One region of the Kitasatospora sp. NPDC098663 genome, then DNA from elsewhere that is predicted to be linked to it. Evidence: riboswitches for the same ligand, from Rfam matches in the RefSeq annotation. Region 1 holds a riboswitch; the other holds the start of a gene.

Region 1 (10,308 bases):
CGACCACGAGCGCTTCGCGCACTACGTCCAGAAGGACAAGATCATGGAGAGCGCGCTCTCCGGCTCGCCCGTGGTGGCGCTCTGCGGCAAGGTCTGGGTGCCCGGGCGCGACCCGAAGAAGTACCCGGTCTGCCCGATGTGCAAGGAGATCTACGACGGCATCGGCAAGCCGCAGGGTGGCGACGACAACAACGGCGGCAAGTAGCACCGACCGCCGCAGGCCGGTGCCCGGTGCCGTTGTGCACGGTGTCGCCGTTGTGCACAGCGCCGTTTTGCATAGTGCCGCGTTTCCGAAGTGGTCTATGCCAGTCGTCCGGGGCGGGGGCAGGATGTCGGAATGGACCTCATTCCCGTGCCTTCGAGTGCCGTCCGCCGCCCGGACGAGGACTTCCCCCTCGACGACGCCACCACGCTGACCGCCCCGCCCGGGCTGGCCGACGCCGAGCGGTGGCTGCGCACCGCGCTGTCCTCGGCCACCGGGCTGCCGCTCGGCCCGGGCCGGCCGGGCACGGGCATCGAACTGGTCGAGGACGACGCGCTGGCCGCCGAGGCGTACCGGATCACGGTGCGCCCCGGCCACGCCCTGATAGCCGCGGGCGGGCCGGCCGGTGCGCTGTGGGGCGCGCAGACCCTGCGGCAGCTGCTCGGCCCGGACGCCTTCCGCCGTTCCCCGCTTCGCGGCACCGGCTGGGTGCTGCCCGGCGCGGACATCGAGGACGCCCCCCGGTTCGGCTGGCGCGGTGCGCTGCTCGACGTCGCCCGGCACTTCCTGCCCAAGGCGGACGTGCTGCGCTTCGTCGACCTGCTGGCCGCGCACAAGCTCAACGTGCTGCACCTGCACCTGACCGACGACCAGGGCTGGCGGGTGGAGATCAAGCGCTACCCCGGCCTGACCGAGCGCGGCGCCTGGCGGGACCGCTCGATGGTCGGCTACCGGGCCGGCCAGCGCCGCGACGACCGCCCGCACGGCGGCTACTACACCCAGGACGACCTGCGCGAGATCGTCGCCTACGCGGCCGCGCGCGGCGTCACCGTCGTCCCGGAGGTCGACCTGCCCGGGCACACCCAGGCCGCCGTCGCGGCCTACCCCGAGCTGGGCAACACCGACGTGGTGGACACCTCGGCGCTCGGCGTCTGGACGGACTGGGGCGTCAGCCACAACGTGCTCAACGCCTCCGAGGACACCCTGCGCTTCTTCGAGGGCGTGCTGGAGGAGGTCCTGGAACTCTTCCCGTCCGAGTTCATCCACCTCGGCGGCGACGAGTGCCCCAAGGAGCAGTGGAAGGACAGCGCGGCCGCCCAGGCACGGATCCGCGAGCTCGGCCTGGCCAACGAGGACGAGCTGCAGAGCTTCGTGATCCGGCACTTCGACCGCTGGCTGGCCGAGCGTGGCCGACGGCTGATCGGCTGGGACGAGATCCTGGAGGGCGGGCTCGCCCCGGGCGCCGCCGTCTCCTCCTGGCGCGGGTTCGGCGGCGGGATCGCCGCGGCCAAGGCCGGGCACGACGTGGTGATGTGCCCCGAGCAGCACGTCTACTTCGACCACCGGCAGGCCGACGGCCCGGACGAGCCGATCCCGGTCGGCTTCGTGCGCACGCTGGAGGACGTGTACCGCTTCGAGCCGGTGCCCGGGCAGCTGGATGAGACCGCCGCCCGGCACGTGATCGGCACCCAGGCCAACCTGTGGAGCGAGTTCATGGACAGCGCCCGGGACATCGACTACCGGGCCTTCCCCCGGTTGGTGGCCTTCGCCGAGGTCGCCTGGTCCGACCTGCCCACCGATCCGGCCGAGCGCGACTACGCCGGCTTCCAGGACCGGCTGGAGACGCACCTGAAGGTGCTGGACGCGCTCGGCGTGGAGTACCGCCCGGCGGACGGCCCGCACCCCTGGCAGCGCTGGCCCGGGGTGGCCGGCCGACCGATCGAGGGCCCGCCGCCGGTGCGCTGAGCGCGACGGACTCGCCCCTGCGGGAACTTCTGAGTGGTCATCTGACGTCAAGAACAGATGAACATCTGCCCTGGTCCGGTTCGGACCGGGGCAGATACCGCCCGGTATCCGTCCCAATCGGGCAGTCCCGTTCACCTGCCCCGAAATGATCATCGAGCATTGTGTGCCAGAGTTGCCCAACCCGGCCCGATCGCCCGTACCCTACGGGCCAGGCCGGGCTGCTGACGCGGACACCACGGCCGAAGGCCGCGGGCGGCAGCCGATCGATGAGCAAGTGGAGCACGGTGGGACCCAGGTGAACCGGACGATCATGCTGCCGGCCTCCCTCGACGAGGCCGTCGACGCGCTGGCCGCCACCCCGGCCGCGGTACCGGTGGCCGGAGCCACCGACCTGATGGAAGCCGTCAACGCCGGACGGCTACGCCCCGCCGCCCTGGTCGGCCTCGGCCGGATCACCGAACTGCGCGGCTGGCGCTACGAGGACGGCGGCACCGCCGTCCTCGGCGCCGGACTCACCCACGCCCGGATGGACCGCCCCGACTTCGCCGCGCTCATCCCCGCGCTCGCGGACGCCGCGCGCACCGCCGGCCCGCCGCAGGTCCGCAACGTCGGTACCCTCGGCGGCAACATCGTCACCGCCGCCCCGGCCGGCGACACCCTCCCGGTGCTCACCGCCCTGGAGGCCAGCGTCACCCTCGCCCGGGCCGGCGCCAGCCGCGAGGTGCCGGTCAGTCACCTGCTCACCGGCCTCGACCCGGTGCGCCCCGGCGAACTCCTCACCTGGGTGCGCGTCCCGCTGCTGCACGCCCCGCAGGTCTTCCTCAAGGCCACCGGCCGCAGCGGCCCGGCCCGCGCCACCGCCTCCGTCGCGCTGGTCCTCGACCCCGCCCGGCGCGCCGTGCGCTGCGCGGTCGGCGCCGTCGCACCGGTGCCGCTGCGCCCGCTGGAGGCCGAGGCCTGGGTCGCCGGCTGCATCGACTGGGACGGCAGCCGGGAGATCGACCCGGCCGCGACCGCCGCCTTCGGCGAGTACGTGGCCACCGCCTGCGTCCCCGACGGCTACGGCGCCGAAGGCGCCTGGGAGGCCGTGACCGAGGGGCCGAGCGCGGCCGCCGTTCGGCTGCGGCGTACCGTATCGGTGCTGGCCCGACGGGCACTGGGAAGGGCGCTGAAGTGACCACAGACCCCATCGAGACCCTCGACGCCGACCCGCTCGGCCTCACCCCGCAGGTCAGCCGCGAGCTGCGCCCGTGCGCCTCGTACACCTTGCGGGTCAACGGTTTCGAACGGCCCGTCACCGACGCCTGGATCGGCGAGAGCCTGCTCTACGTGCTGCGCGAGCGGCTCGGCCTGGCCGGCGCCAAGGACGGCTGCGAGCAGGGCGAGTGCGGGGCCTGCTCGGTGCAGGTGGACGGCCAGCTGGTGGCCGGCTGCCTGGTGCCCGCCGCGCTGGCCGCCGACAGCGAGATCAACACCGTCGAGGGCCTGTCGGCCGCCGGCGGCGCGAGCGACGTCCAGCAGGCGCTGGCCGAGTCCGGCGCGGTGCAGTGCGGCTACTGCACCCCCGGCATGGCGATGGCGGTGCACGACCTGCTCCAGCGCAACCACCGCCCGACCGAGGTCGAGGCCCGCCAGGCGCTCTGCGGCAACCTCTGCCGCTGCACCGGCTACCGCGGCGTGCTGGCCGCCGTCCAGAGCATCGCCGACGCGCGCGCCGAGGACGTCGAGGAGGCGGAGGAGGCGGCCTCTCCGGCCGCCGCCCAGACCGCCGCCCCGGCCGCGGGACAGCCCGCGGGACAGCCCGCCAGGGAAGGGGAAACGGCCGCCGGACCGGAGCCGGCCGCCGAACCGCCGGTCTACGCCGACGCCGACGCCTGGATCGAGCACGTCCCGCAGCCGCCCGCCGAGCAGCCCCCGGCCGGCACCGACCAGCCGTACGGCGACGGCCAGGGCGGCTACGACACCGGCGTGTACGACACCGCCGTCCTGACGCCGGTCCAGGGCATCCCCGGCCAGACCGTCGACGACCAGGTGTACTACCCGCCCCAGGGCTACCCCGAGCAGCCGTACCAGGGCACCCCCGCCCACGGCACCTACGTGCCCGGCGGCTACCCGCAGCACAACGGCTACGACGCCGGGTACGACGCCCCGGTCTACGAACCCACCCCCGCGCACGGCACGCCGCTGCCCGGGGCCGCCTTCGACGGCACGCCCCCGCACGGCACGCCGTACGTCGCCACGCCCCCGCACGGCGCTCCGGCCGGCGGCACCGCCCCGGCCGGCGTCCCGTACGGCGCCACCCCCGCCCACGGCATCCGGCTCACCGAGGACGACCACGCATCATGACGTCGCCTACCGACATCGGCGCAGCACTCCAGCAGGACGGCGGCGAGGGCGGCGCACCGGAGCCGTTCGGCCTGGGCAGCTCACCGCTGCGCAGCGACGCGCTGCCCAAGGCGCTCGGCATCTACCCGTACGCGGCCGACCTGTGGGCCGAGGGGCTGCTCTGGGGCGCGGTGCTGCGCTCGCCGCACCCGCACGCCCGGATCAGGGGCATCGACACCGCGGCCGCGCTCGCGCTGCCCGGCGTGCACGCCGTGGTCACCGCCGCCGACCTGCCGCCCGGCCCGGACGGCACCCCGGACGGCGCCCCGGCCGGCCCGATCGTCGCCGACCGGCCGGTGCTGGCCGCGGGCGTGGTGCGCCACCACGGCGAGCCGATCGCCGCGGTGGCCGCCGACCACCCGGACACCGCCCGGCTGGCGGTCGGTCTGATCGCGGTCGACTACGAACCGCTGGAGGCCGTCACCGACCCCGAGCAGGCCTTCACCGCCCCGTCGCTGCACCCGGACGGCAACCTGTTCCGCCACCTGCCGCTGCGCACCGGGGACCCGGACGCGGCCGGCGAGATCATCATCGAGGGCCTCTACCAGGTCGGCCGTCAGGACCCGGCCCCGCTCGGCGCCGAGGCCGGGCTGGCCGTGCCGCGCCCGGACGGCGGCGTCGAACTGCACCTGTCCTCCACCGACCCGCACGGCGACCGCGACCGCACCGCCGCCTGCCTCGGCCTGGAGCCCGACCGGGTCCGACTGGTGGTCACCGGCGTGCCCGGGGCCACCACCGACCGCGAGGACCTCTCCTTCCAGGTCACCCTGGCGCTGCTGGCGCTGCGCACCGGCCGCCCGGTGAAGATGACCCTCACCCGCGAGGAGTCCTTCCACACCCACCCCTCGCGCCACCCCGCGCTGCTGCGCTACCGCCACCACGCCGACGCCGAGGGCACCCTGGTGAAGGTCGAGGCGCAGATCCTGCTGGACGGCGGCGCGTACGCGGACGTCTCCGCCGAGGCGCTGGCCGCCGCCACCGCGTTCTCGGTCGGCCCGTACGTCTGCCCGAACGTCTTCGTGGACGCCTGGGCGGTGCGCACCAACAACCCGCCGGCCGGGCGGATGCGCGGCGAGGGCGCGTTGCAGGCCTGCTTCGCCTACGAGTCGCAGCTGGACCAGCTGGCCGCCCGGATCGGCGTGGACCCGGTGGAGATCCGCCGCCGCAACGCGATGGCCACCGGCGACCCGATGCCCACCGGACAGGCCGTCACCTGCCCGGCGCCGGTCGGCGCGCTGCTGGAGGCCGTCGCGGCCGAGCCGCTGCCGGCCCTGCCGGTGGACGACCCGGACGCCGAGTGGCTGCTGCCGGGCGGGCCCGGTGGCGCCGGTGACCCGGCGGCGGTGCGACGCGGGATCGGCTACGCCGTCGGCATGGTGCACATGCTCGGCGCCGAGGGCGAGGACGAGGTCTCCACCGCCACCGTGCGGGTCAGCGGCGACCACGCCACGGTGATCTGCGCGGCCGTCGACTCCGGACAGGGCTTCGCCACGCTGGCCCGGCAGATCGTGCAGACCGTGCTGGGCGTCAGCGAGGTGTACATCGCGCCGGCCGACAGCGACCAGTCCATCGCCGGTCCCTCCGCCCGCGGCCGGCACACCTGGGTCTCCGGCGGCGCCGTCGAGCGCGCCGCGCTGATGGTCCGCCACCAGCTGCTCCAGCCGATCGCCGCCAACTTCGGGATGTCGGTGGAACTGCTGCAGATCGCCGACGGCAAGATCACTTCGTACGACGGGGTGCTCGGCATGCCGGTCGCCGAGGCGTTGGAGGGCAAGGAGCTCTGGGCGACGGCCCAGTGCCGCCCGCACCCCACCGAGCCGCTGGACGAGTCCGGGCAGGGCGACGCCTTCGTGTCGATCGCGTTCTGCGCGATGCGCGCGGTGGTGGACGTGGACATCGAGCTGGGCGCCGTCCGGGTGGTCGAGATGACGGTCGCCCAGGACGTCGGCCGGGCGCTGAACCCGCGGCAGATCGAGGACCGGATCGAGGCGGGCGTGGCCCAGGGCGTCGGCCTGGCGCTGCTGGAGGACCTGCGCACCGAGGGCGGCGTGCTGCTGAACCCCTCGCTCACCGGCTACCGGCTGCCCACCGCGCTGGACACCCCGCAGGTGCGGATCGCCGCCCTGCTGGAGGAGCGGGATGTGGTCGCCACCTTCGGGGCCAAGGCGGTCAGCGCCGCCCCCGCGGTGGTCGCCCCGGCGGCCGTGGCCGCCGCCGTCCGGGCGGCCACCGGGCTGCCGGTCGGCCGGCTGCCGATCCGGCCGGAGGACGCGGTCGCGGTCTGACGGCGGGGGGCGGCGGCTTCGGCCGACCGCCCCGGAAATACCGGAAACGGGAATTGCCGGTCGACGGAATGTCGACCGGCAATTCCATTTCCGGCGAGGCCATGACGGGAATCGAACCCGTGTACACCGCTTTGCAGACGGTTCCCTAAGCCACTCGGGCACACGGCCAGTGAATTCATAGTGGCGGAATGCGCGGGGGGCCGTCAACGGCGGAATGTAAATTCTGTATGGCGGCTTGTGCTACGGTCGGAACCAGGTGGTCGGTGCCCGGCCACCCCGGACGAGCGCGTCGTACCCGGTGACGACAAGACGGCGCAGTTCAGCGGCAATCCGGCCGCTGTGGACTGCGGAGGTAGGCCGTCATGGCATGGCTCGTCCTGATCATCTCGGGTGTCCTGGAGACCGTGTGGGCGGTGGCCCTGGAGTCGTCCAAGGGCTTTTCCCGACTCACCCCCAGCCTCGTCTTTGGTGTGGCCCTGCTGCTGAGCATGGGCGGCCTGGCGTACGCGATGCGCACCATTCCGATCGGCACCGGCTACGCGGTCTGGGTCGGCATCGGCGCGGTCGGCACCGCGCTCTACGGCATGGCCGTCCTGGGGGACGCGGTGACGGCGGCCCGGATCGGCTGCCTGCTGCTCATCGTCTCCGGCGTGGTCGGCCTGAAGGTGCTCCACTGACCGCCGCCTGAGCTTCCCCCTGACCCTGGTCCTAAGCCCTGCGGACTAGCTGATCACCGACTCGGGTCAGGGGTCATGAAGGCAGACGGCCCTTACGATGTTACGTATGACCACTGCCTCCCCCACCTCGGTCGACTCCGCCTCGATACCCTCCGAACCCGACCCCGGTGGCGGGGTCCTCAGCGGCCGCTACCGCGCTCTGACCCTGGGGATCGTGTCGGTGGTCCTGGTGATCGCCTTCGAGGCGACCGCCGTCAACACAGCGATGCCGACCGCGGCCCGCCAGCTGAACGGCATCGGGCTGTACGCCTTCGCCTTCTCCGGCTACTTCACCACCACGCTGTTCGCGCTGGTCGTCTCCGGACAGTGGTGCGACCGGCGCGGCCCGATGCAGCCGCTGTTCACCGGCATCGCGGTGTTCGGTGTGGGCCTGGTGGTGGCCGGGACGGCGCCGGGCATGTGGGTGTTCGTGGCAGGGCGGGCGATCCAGGGCCTGGGCGGCGGGCTGGTGATCGTCGCGCTGTACGTGGTGGTCGGCCGGGCCTTCCCGGAGCGGCTGCGGCCGGCGGTGTTCGCGGCCTTCTCCTCGGCCTGGGTGCTGCCCTCGATCATCGGGCCGCTGGTCTCCGGCGCGATCACCCAGCACCTCGGCTGGCGCTGGGTGTTCCTGGCCGTGCCGGTGCTGATCCTGCTGCCGCTGGCCGTGATGGGCCCCGCGCTGGCCCGCTCCGAGCGGGAGCACCCGGTGGCCAGGGGCGCGGACTTCGACCGCCGGCGCACCCTGCTGGCCGCGATGGCGGCGCTCGGTGCCGGCCTGCTGCAGTACGCGGGCGGGCGGCACGACCTGATCGGGCTGCTCCCCGGGGTCGTCGGGGCGGCGCTGCTGGTGCCGGCCGTCCTGGGGCTGCTGCCCCAGCGGACCCTGCGGGCCGGGCGGGGGCTGCCGGCGGTGATCCTGCTGCGCGGACTGGCGGCCGGGGCGTTCCTCGGGGCCGAGGCCTTCGTCCCGCTGATGATGACCACCGAGCGCGGCCTCTCGCCGACGATGTCGGGGCTCACCCTGACCAGCGGCGGGCTCACCTGGGCACTGGGCTCGTGGCTGCAGGGGCGGCCGGGGGCCGAGCGCTACCGCGAGGCGATGATCCGGGGCGGGTTCGTGCTGACCGCGGTGGCGATCGCGGGCGCCGCGCTGGTGCTGGTTCCGGCGGTGCCGGCCTGGGTGGCGGCGGTGGCCTGGGGCGTCGGCGGCATCGGGATGGGACTGACGGTCGCGAGCGTCAGCGTGCTGATGATGAAGCTCTCCGCGCCGGAGGACGCCGGGGTGAACTCGGCGGCCCTGCAGATGAGCGACGCGCTGGGCAACGTCCTGCTGACGGGCCTGGCGGGGGTGATGTTCGCGGTGCTGGGCGGCGGCTCGCTCGCCGCCGCCCACGAGGGCGCCGGGGCCACCGCCTCATCCGGGGCCGCCGGCTCGCCCGTGGCGTTCGCGGTGATCCTGCTGGCCATGGCCGGCGTGGCGCTGCTGGGGGCGCTGCTCGCCGGCCGGGTCCGGGCCAGGTCCTGAGGGTCAGCCGGCAGCGGCGGCGGAGGGCACCGGCGGTGCCCCGGGGGTGCCGAGGAAGGCCTCCCAGCCGCCGGTCGGCGCCTGGCCCGGGGCGAGGCCCTGGAGCTTGCGCAGGACCGCCTGGTCCTGGGCGTCCAGCCAGTCCACCAGTTGGCGGAACGAGACCAGCCGGACCTCCGGCTTGTCCGCGATCGTCCGGAGCGCGTCCTCGACGGCGTTCATGTAGATGCCGCCGTTCCACTCCTCGAAGTGGTTGCCGATGACGTACGGCGCCCGGTTGCCGTTGTAGGTGCGGTCGAAGCCCAGCAGGTAGGAGTCGCGGGCCTGGGCCTGGAAGCCCGGGTAGAGCGCCGGATCGGCCTTGGTGTTGGGGCCGCACTGGTTGTACATGATGTTGTAGTCCATCGACAGCACCTGGAAGGTGTGCCCGGGGAAGGGGATGGACTGCAGCGGGAGGTCCCAGAGCGCGCCGCCCTGGATCTTCTGCGGCCACACCTGGGTGCCGTTGCCGCTGCTGTCGTAGCGCCAGCCGCGCTTGACCGCGGTGGGCAGCAGGTTGCGCTGGCCCTCCAGGCAGGGCGTGCGGCTGCCGATCAGCTCCCTGCGGTAGTCGAAGGGCAGCGCCGGCAGGTCGGTGAAGCCGGTGTTGGTGCGCCAGTTCGTCACGAAGTCCATGGCCTGCTGGATCTCGCTGTCCCACTCCTCCGGGGACCACTTGCCGACGCCGGTGTCGCCGCAGAAGTGGCCGTTGAAGTGGGTGCCGATCTCGTGGCCCTCCAGCCAGGCCGCGTGCACGTTCTCCAGGGTGTCGTGGATGTGCTGGTCGGTGAGGTAGCCGATCTCGGAGGCGCCGACCTTGTGCTGCGGGGGGCGGTAGAGGTCCTTCTTGGACTCGGGCAGCAGGTAGAGGCCGCTGAGGAAGAAGGTCATCGAGGCGTTGTGCTCCTGCGCCAGCCGGCGGAAGCGGGCGAACAGGCCGTTGTCGAGTTCGCCGGCGCCGTCCCAGGAGAAGACCACGAACTGCGGTGGCCGTTCGCCGGCCTTGAGCCGCTCGGGGGTGGGCTGGTGGGGCTGGGCCCCGGTGTCGGAGGTGGAGCCGTCGCCGATCAGGACGGCCTGCTGCTCGGTGGCGTCGGTGGGGTCGGGACTCTGGTCGACGGCCGCGCTGCTGGGGGGAACGGCCGAACCGATCATCGGCTTGTCGGCGCTGTTGCTTCCGCAGCCGGTCGCCAGGGTGGCGGCGGAGGCCGCACCGGCGGCCAGCAGGGTGCGGCGTGAGAGAGCGGCCATGGTCACTCCGTTCATGAGGCGTTCGGCAGGCGTTCAGGCGTGCGGAAATCCGGTCGGACAAGTGGGGTGATAGAACCCGTGACCGGGTCAGCATGGCAGCCGGGCTCGAACGGTCGGCGAGGCGCCACCGGCGGTCGGCATCGATCGCCCGATTGACGC
Region 2 (10,308 bases), on a different contig from region 1:
CAGGTGATGCTCGCCTGGCAGAGCCGCCCCGACGAGCCCCACCCGCTGGGCGGCGGCCTCACCGCCCGGATCGCCGCCGTCCCCAGCGGCACCGCCAAGTTCGACCTCACCCTCAACGCGGGCGAGCTCCCCGGCGGCGGCATCGGCGGCTTCCTGGAGTACCGGACCGACCTCTTCGACGCCGCCACCGTCGAAGGGCTCGCGACCCGCCTCGCCCGGCTGCTCACCGCCGCCGCCGGCGCCCCCGACACCGCGATCGGCCGGCTCCCGCTGATCGGCGAGGAGGAGCGGCTGCGCGCCCTCGTCGAATGGAACGGCACCCTGGGCACCTCGACCCCGCACACCTCGTCCCCACACACTTCGGCCCTGCCCACCCCGACCCCGCACGCCTCGGCCCCGAGCGCCACCCTGGCCGAGCTGTTCGAGGCCGCGGCCGCCGCCAACCCGCACGCCGTCGCCGTCAGTTACGGTGACGAGCAGCTCGACTACACCGAACTCGCCGCCCGCGCCGACCGCCTGGCCCGGCTGCTGGCCGCCAACGGCATCGGCCCCGGCACCATCGCCGCCCTCGCCCTGCCGCGCTCGGTCGAACTCGTCGTCGCCCTCCTGGCGGTGGCCAAGTCCGGCGCCGCCTACCTGCCGCTCGACCCCGACTACCCGGCCGACCGCCTCGCCTACATGCTGGCCGACGCCGCCCCCGCCGCCCTGCTCACCGACCGCGCCACCGCACCCCGGCTGCCCGTCCACCAGGTGCCCCAACTGCTCGTCGACGGGCCCGAGTCGGCCACCCACCCGGCCACTCACCCCGCCACCCCGCTGGCCCAGCACGAGCGCACCCGCCCGCTGCGCGCCGAGGACACCGCCTACGTCATCTACACCTCCGGGTCCACCGGCCGGCCCAAGGGCGTCCCCGTCACCCACCACAACGTGGTCCGGCTGTTCCGCTCCACCGACCACTGGTTCGGCTTCGGCGCCGACGACGTCTGGACCCTCTTCCACTCCTACGCCTTCGACTTCTCCGTCTGGGAGCTGTGGGGAGCCCTGCTGCACGGCGGCCGCCTGGTCGTCGTCCCGCACCTGGTCAGCCGCGACCCGGCGGCCTTCCTCGACCTGCTCGCCCGCGAACGCGTCACCGTGCTCAACCAGACCCCGTCCGCCTTCTACCAGCTCAGCGCCGCCGACCGGGACCGCCCCGGGTCCGAACTCGCCCTGCGCTACGTGGTGTTCGGCGGCGAGGCGCTCGAACTGGCCCGGCTCGACGACTGGTACGCCCGCCACCCGGAGGACGCGCCCACCCTGGTCAACATGTACGGCATCACCGAGACCACCGTGCACGTCTCCTACCTCGCCCTCGACCGGGCCACCGCCGCGGCCGGGAGCAGCAGCACCATCGGCGTCAACATCCCCGACCTGCGGGTCTACGTCCTGGACCAGCACCTCCAGCCCGTCCCGCCCGGCGTCACCGGCGAGATGTACGTCGCCGGGGCCGGCCTGGCCCGCGGTTACCTCGGCCGCCCCGACCTCACCGCCGGACGCTTCGTCGCCGACCCGCACGCCGAACTGTTCGGCGAACGCGGCACCCGGATGTACCGCTCCGGCGACCTCGCCCGCCGCCGCGCCGACGGCGTCCTGGAGTACTTCGGCCGCGCCGACCAGCAGGTGAAGCTGCGCGGCTTCCGGATCGAACTCGGCGAGATCGAGGCCGTGCTGGCCGCCCACCCGGGCGTCGCCGACGCCGCCGTGGTCGTCCGGGAGGACGCCCCGGGCGACAAGCGCCTGGTCGGCTACGCGGTCACCACGGCGGGCCCCGAGGAGCCGAACGGCGTCGCCGCCCCGACGCCCGAGGACCTGCGCGCCCACGCGGCCGCCGACCTGCCCGCCCACATGGTGCCCTCCGCCGTCGTCCTGCTCGACCGGCTGCCGCTCACCGCCAACGGCAAGCTCGACCGCCGCGCCCTGCCCGCCCCCGAGGCGCCCGCCACCGGCGCCGGACGCCCGCCGCGCACCCCGCGCGAACAGCAGCTGTGCGAACTCTTCGCCGAGGTGCTGGGCGTCGCGGCGGTCGGCGTCGACGACGACTTCTTCGCCCTCGGCGGCCACTCGCTGCTGGTCGTCCGCCTCGCCGGGCGGATCCGCGAACTGCTCGGCCTGGACGTCGGCATCGGCACCCTGTTCCAGTCGCCCACCGTCGCCGCCCTCGACACGGCCCTGGCGGCCGGCTCGCAGAGCGCCGACGCGCTGGACGTCCTGCTCCCGCTGCGGCCCGCCGCGCCCGGACGCCGGACCCCGCTGTTCGCCGTCCACCCCGCCGGCGGCCTCAGCTGGTGCTACACCGGCCTGATCCGCCACCTGCCCGCCGACCTGCCGATCTACGGCCTCCAGGCCCAGGGCGTCGGCGCCGCCACGGCGGCCCGGCCCCTGCCGCGGACCCTGGACGAACTGGCCGCGCACTACGTCGACCGGCTGCGCGAGGTCGAGCCCGAGGGCCCGTACCGGCTGCTCGGCTGGTCCACCGGCGGGATCATCGCGCACGCCGTCGCCGTCCGGCTCCAGGACCTCGGCCACGCCGTCGAACTGCTCGCGATCCTGGACGCCTACCCCGCCGAGGGCTTCCGCGACCTGCCCGTCCCCGACCAGGCCGAGGCGCTGGAGGCGCTGCTCACCATGGGCGGCTACGGCCCCGAGGACCTCGCCGGGCGGCCGCTCGAACTCGCCGCCGTCACCGAGCTGCTGCGCCGCGAGGGCAGCCCGCTGGCCGGGCTCGACGACGCCACCGTGGCCGCCCTCAACCGGATCTACCTCAACACCAACCACCTCGTCCGGGGCCACGACCACCGCCCCTTCGACGGCGACGTGCTGTTCTTCCGCGCCACCGTCGACACCATCGACGAGACCCTGGTGCCCGAACTCTGGACCCCGTACGTGTCCGGGCGCATCGACAACACCGACGTCGCCTGCTCGCACAAGGACATGACCCTGCCCGCCCCGATCGCCCACATCGCCCGCGTGATCGCCGACCACCTGGAGAAGTCCTCCGATGAGTGACGCCCCCGCCAACCCCTTCGACGGCGACGGCGAGTTCCTCGCCCTCGTCAACGACCACGCCCAGCACTCGATCTGGCCGGCCTTCGCCGCCGTCCCGGCCGGCTGGAACGTCTCCCACGGCCCGTGCGAGCGCGCCGACGCCGTGCAGTGGATCACCGCCCACTGGACCGACCTGTGACCCCTCCGGCCGTCGAGGCCGCCCCGGCCCGCCCCCTGCTCGCGGGGCGCGCCGCGGTGGTCGTGGTCTACACCGCCGCGATGTGCATGAACGGCCTGGACTCGACCATCGTCAACCCCGCGCTGTTCACCATCGCCGAGGACTTCGGGCGGCCCGTCTCGGCCGCCAACGCCGTCGAGACGGCCTTCCTGGTCGGCCTCGCCGTCGGCCTGCCGGCGGCGGGCTGGCTCGGCGACCGGTTCGGTGTGAAACGGGTCTTCCTCGGCTCCCTGGCCGCGTTCACCCTCGCCTCCGCCCTGTGCGCCGCCGCTCCCGGCCTCGGCTCGCTCGCCGCCGCGCGGGCCGTCCAGGGCGTGGCCGGCGGGCTGCTCACCCCCGTCGGGATGACCCTGCTGTTCCGGGCCTTCGCCCCGCACGAGCGGGCCGGCCTGAGCCGGATCCTGATCGTCCCGACCGCCCTGATGCCCGCCCTCGGCCCGCCACTCGGCGGCCTCCTGACCGAACACCTCTCCTGGCACTGGCTGTTCCTGGTCAACGTGCCGATCGGGATCGCGGCCGTCGTGACCGGGCTCATCGGCCTGCGCGCGGCGGACGAGCCCCCGGCCGGCCGCTTCGACACCACCGGCTTCCTGCTCGCCACCCCCGGCCTCGGACTGCTCACCTACGCGCTCGGCTTCGGCCCGGCGCACGGCTGGTCCTCGCCGGGAGTGGCGCTCGGCGGCGTGGCCGGGCTCCTCCTGCTCGGCATCGCCGTCCGCCACCAACTCCGTTCCTCCGAACCACTGGTGGACCTGCGGCAGCTGGCCGACCGCACCTTCGGCACCGCCACCTGGCTGGCCCTGCTCACCTCGGCCGGCCTGATGGGCGCCCTGTTCGTCCTCCCGCTGCTCTACCAGGCCGCCCTTGGGGCCTCGGCCCTCGACGCCGGGCTGAGCGTCTTCCCCGAGGCGATCGGCCTGATGGCCGCCTCCCAGGTGGTCGACCGCCTGCTGCCCCGGTTCGGCCCCCGCCGTCTCGCGCTGCCCGCGCTGCTGCTCGCCGCCCTCGTCCTGGCCGCCCTCGGCTTCGCCGAGAACCCCTGGGCCGTAAGGGCGTTGATGTTCGCGGTCGGCCTCGTCCTGGGCACCGCCGTGCTCACCGTCCAGATCGCCGGCTTCGCCGACGTCCCCGGGCCGGCGATGGGCCGCGCCATGGGCCTGTTCACCATCGTCCGCACCCTCGGCGGCGCCCTCGGCATCGCCGCCACCGCCGCCCTCATCGGCGCCCTGGACACCGACGGCGGCTCACCCGGCCCCTACCGCCTCGCCCTCCTGCTCACCGCCGCCCTGGTCGCCGCCGGCACCCTCCTCACCAGCCGCCTCCCCCGCGAGGCGCCGGCACCACCCCCCGCCGACTGAACGGCCACGCCGCACCCCGCGATCGCGGGGTGCGGCGTCAGTTCGTTGGACGCGACCTTCCGGCTCAGGCGCTCGGCCAGAGGATCAGGTCGGGCAGGGCGTGCCGGCGCGGCCGGTCGCCGAGGTCGGCGAGGGCGGTGCGGATGGCCCGGAGGTGCCCGACGGTCAGTTGCAGGGGCGGCTCGTCGGGCTGGTGGGTCGTGCGGATGGGGTAGTCGACGCCGGGGGTGCGGGTCATCTCGATGTGGCAGCCGAGCAGGTGCGTCACCGGGCGGCGTTCGGCGAAGTCGATCAGCCGGTCGACGGTGCGGGTGAAGGCCGGCCAGTCGTCGATGTAGAGGCGGCCCGGGTAGACGGTGTCGCCGGTGAGCAGGAGGCCCGTCCACGGGTCGTAGTAGGTGACGGCCGCCGGGTGGTGGCCCGGGGTGGCCAGGCATTCGAGCACCCGGCCGCCGCCCAGGTCCACCCGCGCGACGGCGTCCGGATCCTGGTCGAAGCCGAAGTACGGCCAGGCCGTGGCCGGGTCGGCGCCGACCAGGGTCGTCGCGGGCCGGTCGGCGAACTGCCCGTCGCCCGCGACGTGGTCGCCGTGCGGATGGGTGTGCAGGACGAGCAGTCCGTAGCCGTCGCGGGGGTTGTCGGCGAGCCACCGGTCGATGAGTCCGTCGACCACGGTGCGCAGCGGGAAGTACGCGGCGGAGGCGGTGGCCCCGGTGTCGATCAGGACGGCCCGCTCGCCCCCGAACAGCAGGAACAGGAACGGCGCCTCGTAGTTGACCGCCTTGTTCTGCCGCAGGATGGCGGTGTGCTCGTCGTACGCGTGGACCTGGATGTCCGGGTCCGTGTTGTGCTTCGCGGACGGGGACCCGTGGATCCACCGCACGTCGAGCGGACGGGCGATCGGGGCACCGGCGGCCATGACGTCTCCCTGGGTGCGTCGTCTTGGCGGGCCGGGTACGGCGCACATCTCGTCCGGGGCGGTCACCGGCGCGCCGCCACCGGGACGCTAGCACGCCCCCGTCGCCGCGCGCCGGTCCGCCGGTCCGCCGGTCCGCCGATCCCCCGGGAACCGTCAGGCGCCCCCGAGCAGGTGCGCCAGCCCGTCCGCCAGCCCGCCGCGCCAACAGGCGTAGTCGTGACCGCCGTTGAACTCGCGGTACGCGAGGTCGTAGCCGCGGGCGGTGAGGACGTCGCGCAGGTGGCGGTTCTGCGCGAGCAGCATCCACTCCTGGAGGCCGACCTCGACGTAGAACCGGGCCTCCCGCCGCTGCTCGCGGGCGAATTGGCGGGTCAGCCACTCGCTGCCCTCGTCGAACTCCGTCTCGTCCGGCCACCAGAAGGAACCGGACTGGCAGAGCGCGCCGCCGAAGCGGTCGGGGCGCCGGAACGCGGTGAAGGCGGCGGTGAGGCCGCCCGCGCTCTGGCCGGCGATCACGGTGCCGGCCGGGTCGGTGGTGGTGCCGAACTCCGCCGCCGCCCAGGGGAGGAGGCGGTCGGCGAGGAGGTCGACGAAGGCCGGGTTGCAGCTGAGGTCGTCGGGGCGGCGGGGGCCCATGGTGTGGACGAGCAGGGCGACGGTGGGCGGGATGGCGCCGTCCGCCGCCAGGTTGTCGAGGGTGTCGCCGACCGACAGCACCTCGCCCCACATCTCGCCGTCCAGCAGCACGGCCACCGCGAACGGCCCGTCCCCGGCGGAAGGCCTGTCCCCGGCGGGGAGGTGGACGTCCACCCGCCGCCCGGCCACCTCGTGGGCCACCGTCCGCCCGCGCGGTACGCCGTCGCGCCGCCGGACGTACGGCTGGGCGGGGGCGTCGGGCAGGCTGAGCACGGACGACGGGTGGCGCCCGTCGCGGGCGGGCAGCCGGGGGGCGGCGTCGTACGGGTCGGGGCGGGCGTGGTCGAGGACGCGGAGCCAGTCCGCCCGGGCGGTGCCGGGGGCGTCCCCGCGGAACGGGTACAGCTGGTAGGACGCCCGGTGGTCGGCGCGCAGCCGGTAGGTGATCGACCAGCGGCCGTCGTCACGGCGGGTCATCAGGTGCGGGGCGAGGTCGCCGGCGTGCCGGTCCTTGTCGGTGACGGTGTGCAGGAGGGCGAGCACGCCGTCGCACGACGTGTCCTCGTGCACGAAGGTGACCAGGCGGTAGGCGGGGTCGGCCGGATCGGGCTCGACGAGGGGAAGGGTTTCCATCTGCGGGACTCCTCGGGGAGGTCAGGCGGGGGTGCCCTTGCGGCCGAGCAGCACCCAGAGCAGGAAGGGGCCGCCGAGGACGGTGGTGACGATGCCGACCGGGATCTCCACCCCGCCGATCAGCACCCGCCCCACGGTGTCGGCGAGCACGACGAGGACGGCGCCGGTCAGTGCCGAGCCGAGGACCGGCACGCGCGCCGGCCCGGCCAGCCGCCCGGCGACCACGGGCGCGGCCAGCGCGACGAAGCCGACCGGCCCGCACACGCCGACGGCCAGCCCGGCCAGCGCGACGGCCAGCAGCAGGCAGCCGAGCCGGACCCGGGCCGGGTCGACGCCCAGTGAGGCGGCCACGCTGTCGTCGAAGCGCAGCACCGCCAGCCGCCGGGCCACCGCCAGCGCGAGCGGCACGAGCACGGCCAGCCCGATCAGGACCGGGGTGGCGACGGCGTAGTCCCGCCCGTTGAGGCTGCCGGAGGTCCAGACGTACAGCGAGCCGGCCGAGTTGAGCGAGCGGCGGGCGAGCGCGACCTGGATGACGGCCGAGGCGAGCGCGGACATCGCGAGGCCGACGACCAGCACCCGGTAGCCCTGCGCGCCGAGCCCGCCGGAGACCAGGGTGACGACCAGGACGGCGGCCAGTGCGCCGAGCGGGCCGGCCCACCAGGCGCCGAAGGTGCCGGAGACGGTGGCGGAGATCAGGACGGCGGCGGTGGCGCCGTCGTTGACGCCGAGCAGTTCGGGGGTGGCGAGGCGGTTGCGGGCGAGGGTCTGGGTGAGGCAGCCGGCCAGGCCGAGGGCGGCGCCGGCGGCGAGCCCGGCGACGATCCGGCCGAGCCGGAACTTCTGCACCAGCAGCACGTCCAGCCGGTCGCCGTAGCCGAACACGGCCTGGAGGGTGCGGCCGAGGCCGAGTTCGCTCTGCCCGGCGTGGGCGGACACGACGACGACGGCGAGCAGCGTCGCGGCCAGGGCGAGCGAGGCGAGCAGCGCCCGGCGGGGGAGCAGCAGCGACCAGGCGCCGCGCCGCAGCACCAGGTCGGGTTCGGGCGCGGGCGGCTCGGACCGCCGGGCGGGGGCGGGCTCGGCCGGGTCGGCCATGCCGAGCGCGGCGGTCCGGCGGGAGCGGACGATCGCGATCAGCGCGGGGGCGCCGACCAGGGAGACGAGCACCGACACCGGCGCCTCGAACGGTCGGGCCACCACCCGGGCCAGCACATCGGCGCCGGTGAGTACGGCGGCACCGAACAGCCCGGCGAGCACGGTGAGTCGCCCGACCCTGGGGCCGGCGACGGCCCGCGCCAGGAACCCGGCGAGCAGGCCGAGGAAGGAGATCGGGCCGGCCAGCGCGACGGCCGAGGCGGTGAGCAGGGTGACGGCGAGGGCGACCGCGGCCCGGGTGGCGCCGGGCCGGTGGCCGAGGCCGCGGGCGAGGTCGTCGCCGAGCGCGAGCGCGGTGAGCGGCCGGGTAGCGAGCAGGGCGAGCAGGAAGCCCGCGCCGAGCACCGGGGCGAGCTGGCGCAGTGTCGTCCAGCCCTCCACCCCGGCCAGCGAGCCCAGTGCCCACACCCGGTACCGGTCGTACGCCTCGGGCGAATTGACGATCAGCACGCCGGTGAGCCCACCGAAGGTGGCGCCGACCGCCGAGCCGCCGAGCACCAGCCGCATCGGGGACCCGCCCCGGGCACCCGCGATGAGCAGCACCAGCGTGCTGGCGAGCACGGCGCCGCCGAAGGCGAAGGCCAGGTACCCGTACGAGGTCTGGACGCCGAGCACGGCGATGCCGAGCACGACCCCCAGCGAGGCGCCGGCGTTGACGCCGAGCAGTCCGGTCTCGGCGAGGGGGTTGCGGGTGACGGACTGCAACTGCGCCCCGGCGACCCCGAGCGCGGCGCCGACCAGCAGGGCGGTGGCCGTGCGGGGCAGGCGCAGATCGCCGACGACGAGGGCGAGCCGGCCGTCGGCGCGGGCGCCGTGGCGGTCCGACAGGTAATCCAGCACCCGCCCGGGGCCGACCTCTCCGGCGCCGACGGACACTGAGAGCGCGGCGAGGGCGAGCAGGACCGCGACCGCGCCGAGGGCGATCGGCCAGGCGGCGCGGCGGCCGTCCCCGCGCGGTGGCGTCGGTGGCGGCGGGGCGTCCGGCTCGGTGCGGGACTGCCCGGGGGCGCCCACTTGCGACAACGTCATAAGGTAAGGCTAACCTAATGAGCGCATCGTCCCGTGGGCACCGCCACCGTGCCGGGTTGCCCGGACGCCGCCCAACCCCCGTACCACCGCTGCCCGGAGGCACCCATGCCGTTCGCCCAGAGCCCGCTCCACCCCGTCCGCCGCCGCGCGGCCCGGGCGCTGGCCGTCACCGGGGCGGCCGCCCTCCTGCTCGCGGGGTGCGGCTCCTCCGGGTCCTCCTCCGGATCCTCGGGCTCCCCGGGCGGCTCCTCCGCCGCCGGCAGCCCGGCGGCGGACGCGGCCGGCGGCAAGCGCACCGTCAAGGACGCGACCGGCAAGGCCGTCGAGATCCCCGCCGCGCCCCAGCGGATCGTCACCCTCACCCAGGAGGACCTCGACGCGGTGCTCGCCCTCGGGGTGAAGCCCGTCGGCATCACCAACGGCCAGGGGCTCAACGAGCCGCCCGCCTACCTCAAGGACAAGGTCCAGGGCGTCCCGGTGGTCGGCAACCTGCTGCAGCCCGTGATGGACAAGGTCATCGCCGCCAAGCCCGACCTCATCCTGGCCGGCGACATGCAGGACGAGCAGATGCTCAAGCAGCTGCGCGAGATCACCCCCGCCACCCTCGTCACGATGGCACCCACCGACGACTGGAAGCTCGCCTTCCGCGGCATCGGAAACGCCGTCAACAAGCTCGACCAGAGCAACAAGGTGATCGCCGACTACGAGGCCAAGGCGGCCAAGGCCGGCGGGGACCTCGGCAAGAACAAGGGCGCCGCCGTCTCCATCGTCCGCTGGAACCCGACCGGGCCGAGCTGGATGGAGAAGAAGCAGTTCGCCGGCGGCGTCGCCCTCGACATGGGCCTCACCCGCCCGGCCGCGCAGGACAAGGACGGCAACGCGCACAGCCCGGCGCTCAGCCTGGAGAAGCTCGCCGAGATCGACGGCGACTGGCTGTTCCTGTCCACCCTCACCGACGACGGCAGGACCGCGCTCAAGGACGTCCAGTCCAAGCCCGCGTACCAGGAGCTGGGCGCGGTGAGGAACAAGCACGCCGTCACCGTGGACGGTTCGGTCTGGTCCACCCGCGGCGGGCCGCTCGCGGCCGATGTGGTCATCGGCGACATCGGCACGGCGCTCGCCGCCTCCTGACCGGTCCGCGTCCGCGTCCGGGTTCGGGTTCGGGTTCGGGTCCGCGTTCGGGTCCGTTTTTCGGGCCCGTGCCCGGCCGGCCCGTAGCCCCTCCAACCGAAGGGAACCGCGATGGAGTTGACGATCGAGGGCCTCACGGCCGGCTACGGCCCCGGCCGCCCGGTGCTCGCAGGCGTCGACCT

The links. Region 1 has a riboswitch for guanidine ahead of ACIQVZ_RS32870 (SMR family transporter). Riboswitches for the same ligand answer to the same signal wherever they lie in the genome.
Region 2: another riboswitch for guanidine. It lies ahead of ACIQVZ_RS04660 (MBL fold metallo-hydrolase); the one in region 1 lies ahead of ACIQVZ_RS32870 (SMR family transporter).

The regions. Positions count from the first base shown of each region.
Region 1 covers NZ_JBIWAP010000040.1:59,310-69,617, forward strand. The annotation lists gene ACIQVZ_RS32840 (DUF3039 domain-containing protein) at 1-205, shown strand, start outside; gene ACIQVZ_RS32845 (beta-N-acetylhexosaminidase) at 338-1,948, shown strand; gene ACIQVZ_RS32850 (FAD binding domain-containing protein) at 2,259-3,125, shown strand; gene ACIQVZ_RS32855 (2Fe-2S iron-sulfur cluster-binding protein) at 3,122-4,294, shown strand; gene ACIQVZ_RS32860 (xanthine dehydrogenase family protein molybdopterin-binding subunit) at 4,291-6,618, shown strand; tRNA gene ACIQVZ_RS32865 (tRNA-Cys) at 6,715-6,786, opposite strand; guanidine-III (ykkC-III) riboswitch at 6,872-6,937, shown strand; gene ACIQVZ_RS32870 (SMR family transporter) at 6,981-7,295, shown strand; gene ACIQVZ_RS32875 (MFS transporter) at 7,402-8,859, shown strand; gene ACIQVZ_RS32880 (hypothetical protein) at 8,863-10,149, opposite strand.
Region 2 covers NZ_JBIWAP010000003.1:214,059-224,366, reverse strand. The annotation lists gene ACIQVZ_RS04675 (amino acid adenylation domain-containing protein) at 1-3,045, shown strand, start outside; gene ACIQVZ_RS04670 (MbtH family protein) at 3,038-3,223, shown strand; gene ACIQVZ_RS04665 (DHA2 family efflux MFS transporter permease subunit) at 3,220-4,620, shown strand; gene ACIQVZ_RS04660 (MBL fold metallo-hydrolase) at 4,685-5,539, opposite strand; guanidine-III (ykkC-III) riboswitch at 5,552-5,612, opposite strand; gene fes (enterochelin esterase) at 5,693-6,808, opposite strand; gene fhuB (Fe(3+)-hydroxamate ABC transporter permease FhuB) at 6,830-8,995, opposite strand; gene ACIQVZ_RS04645 (ABC transporter substrate-binding protein) at 9,101-10,126, shown strand; gene ACIQVZ_RS04640 (ABC transporter ATP-binding protein) at 10,238-10,308, shown strand, end outside.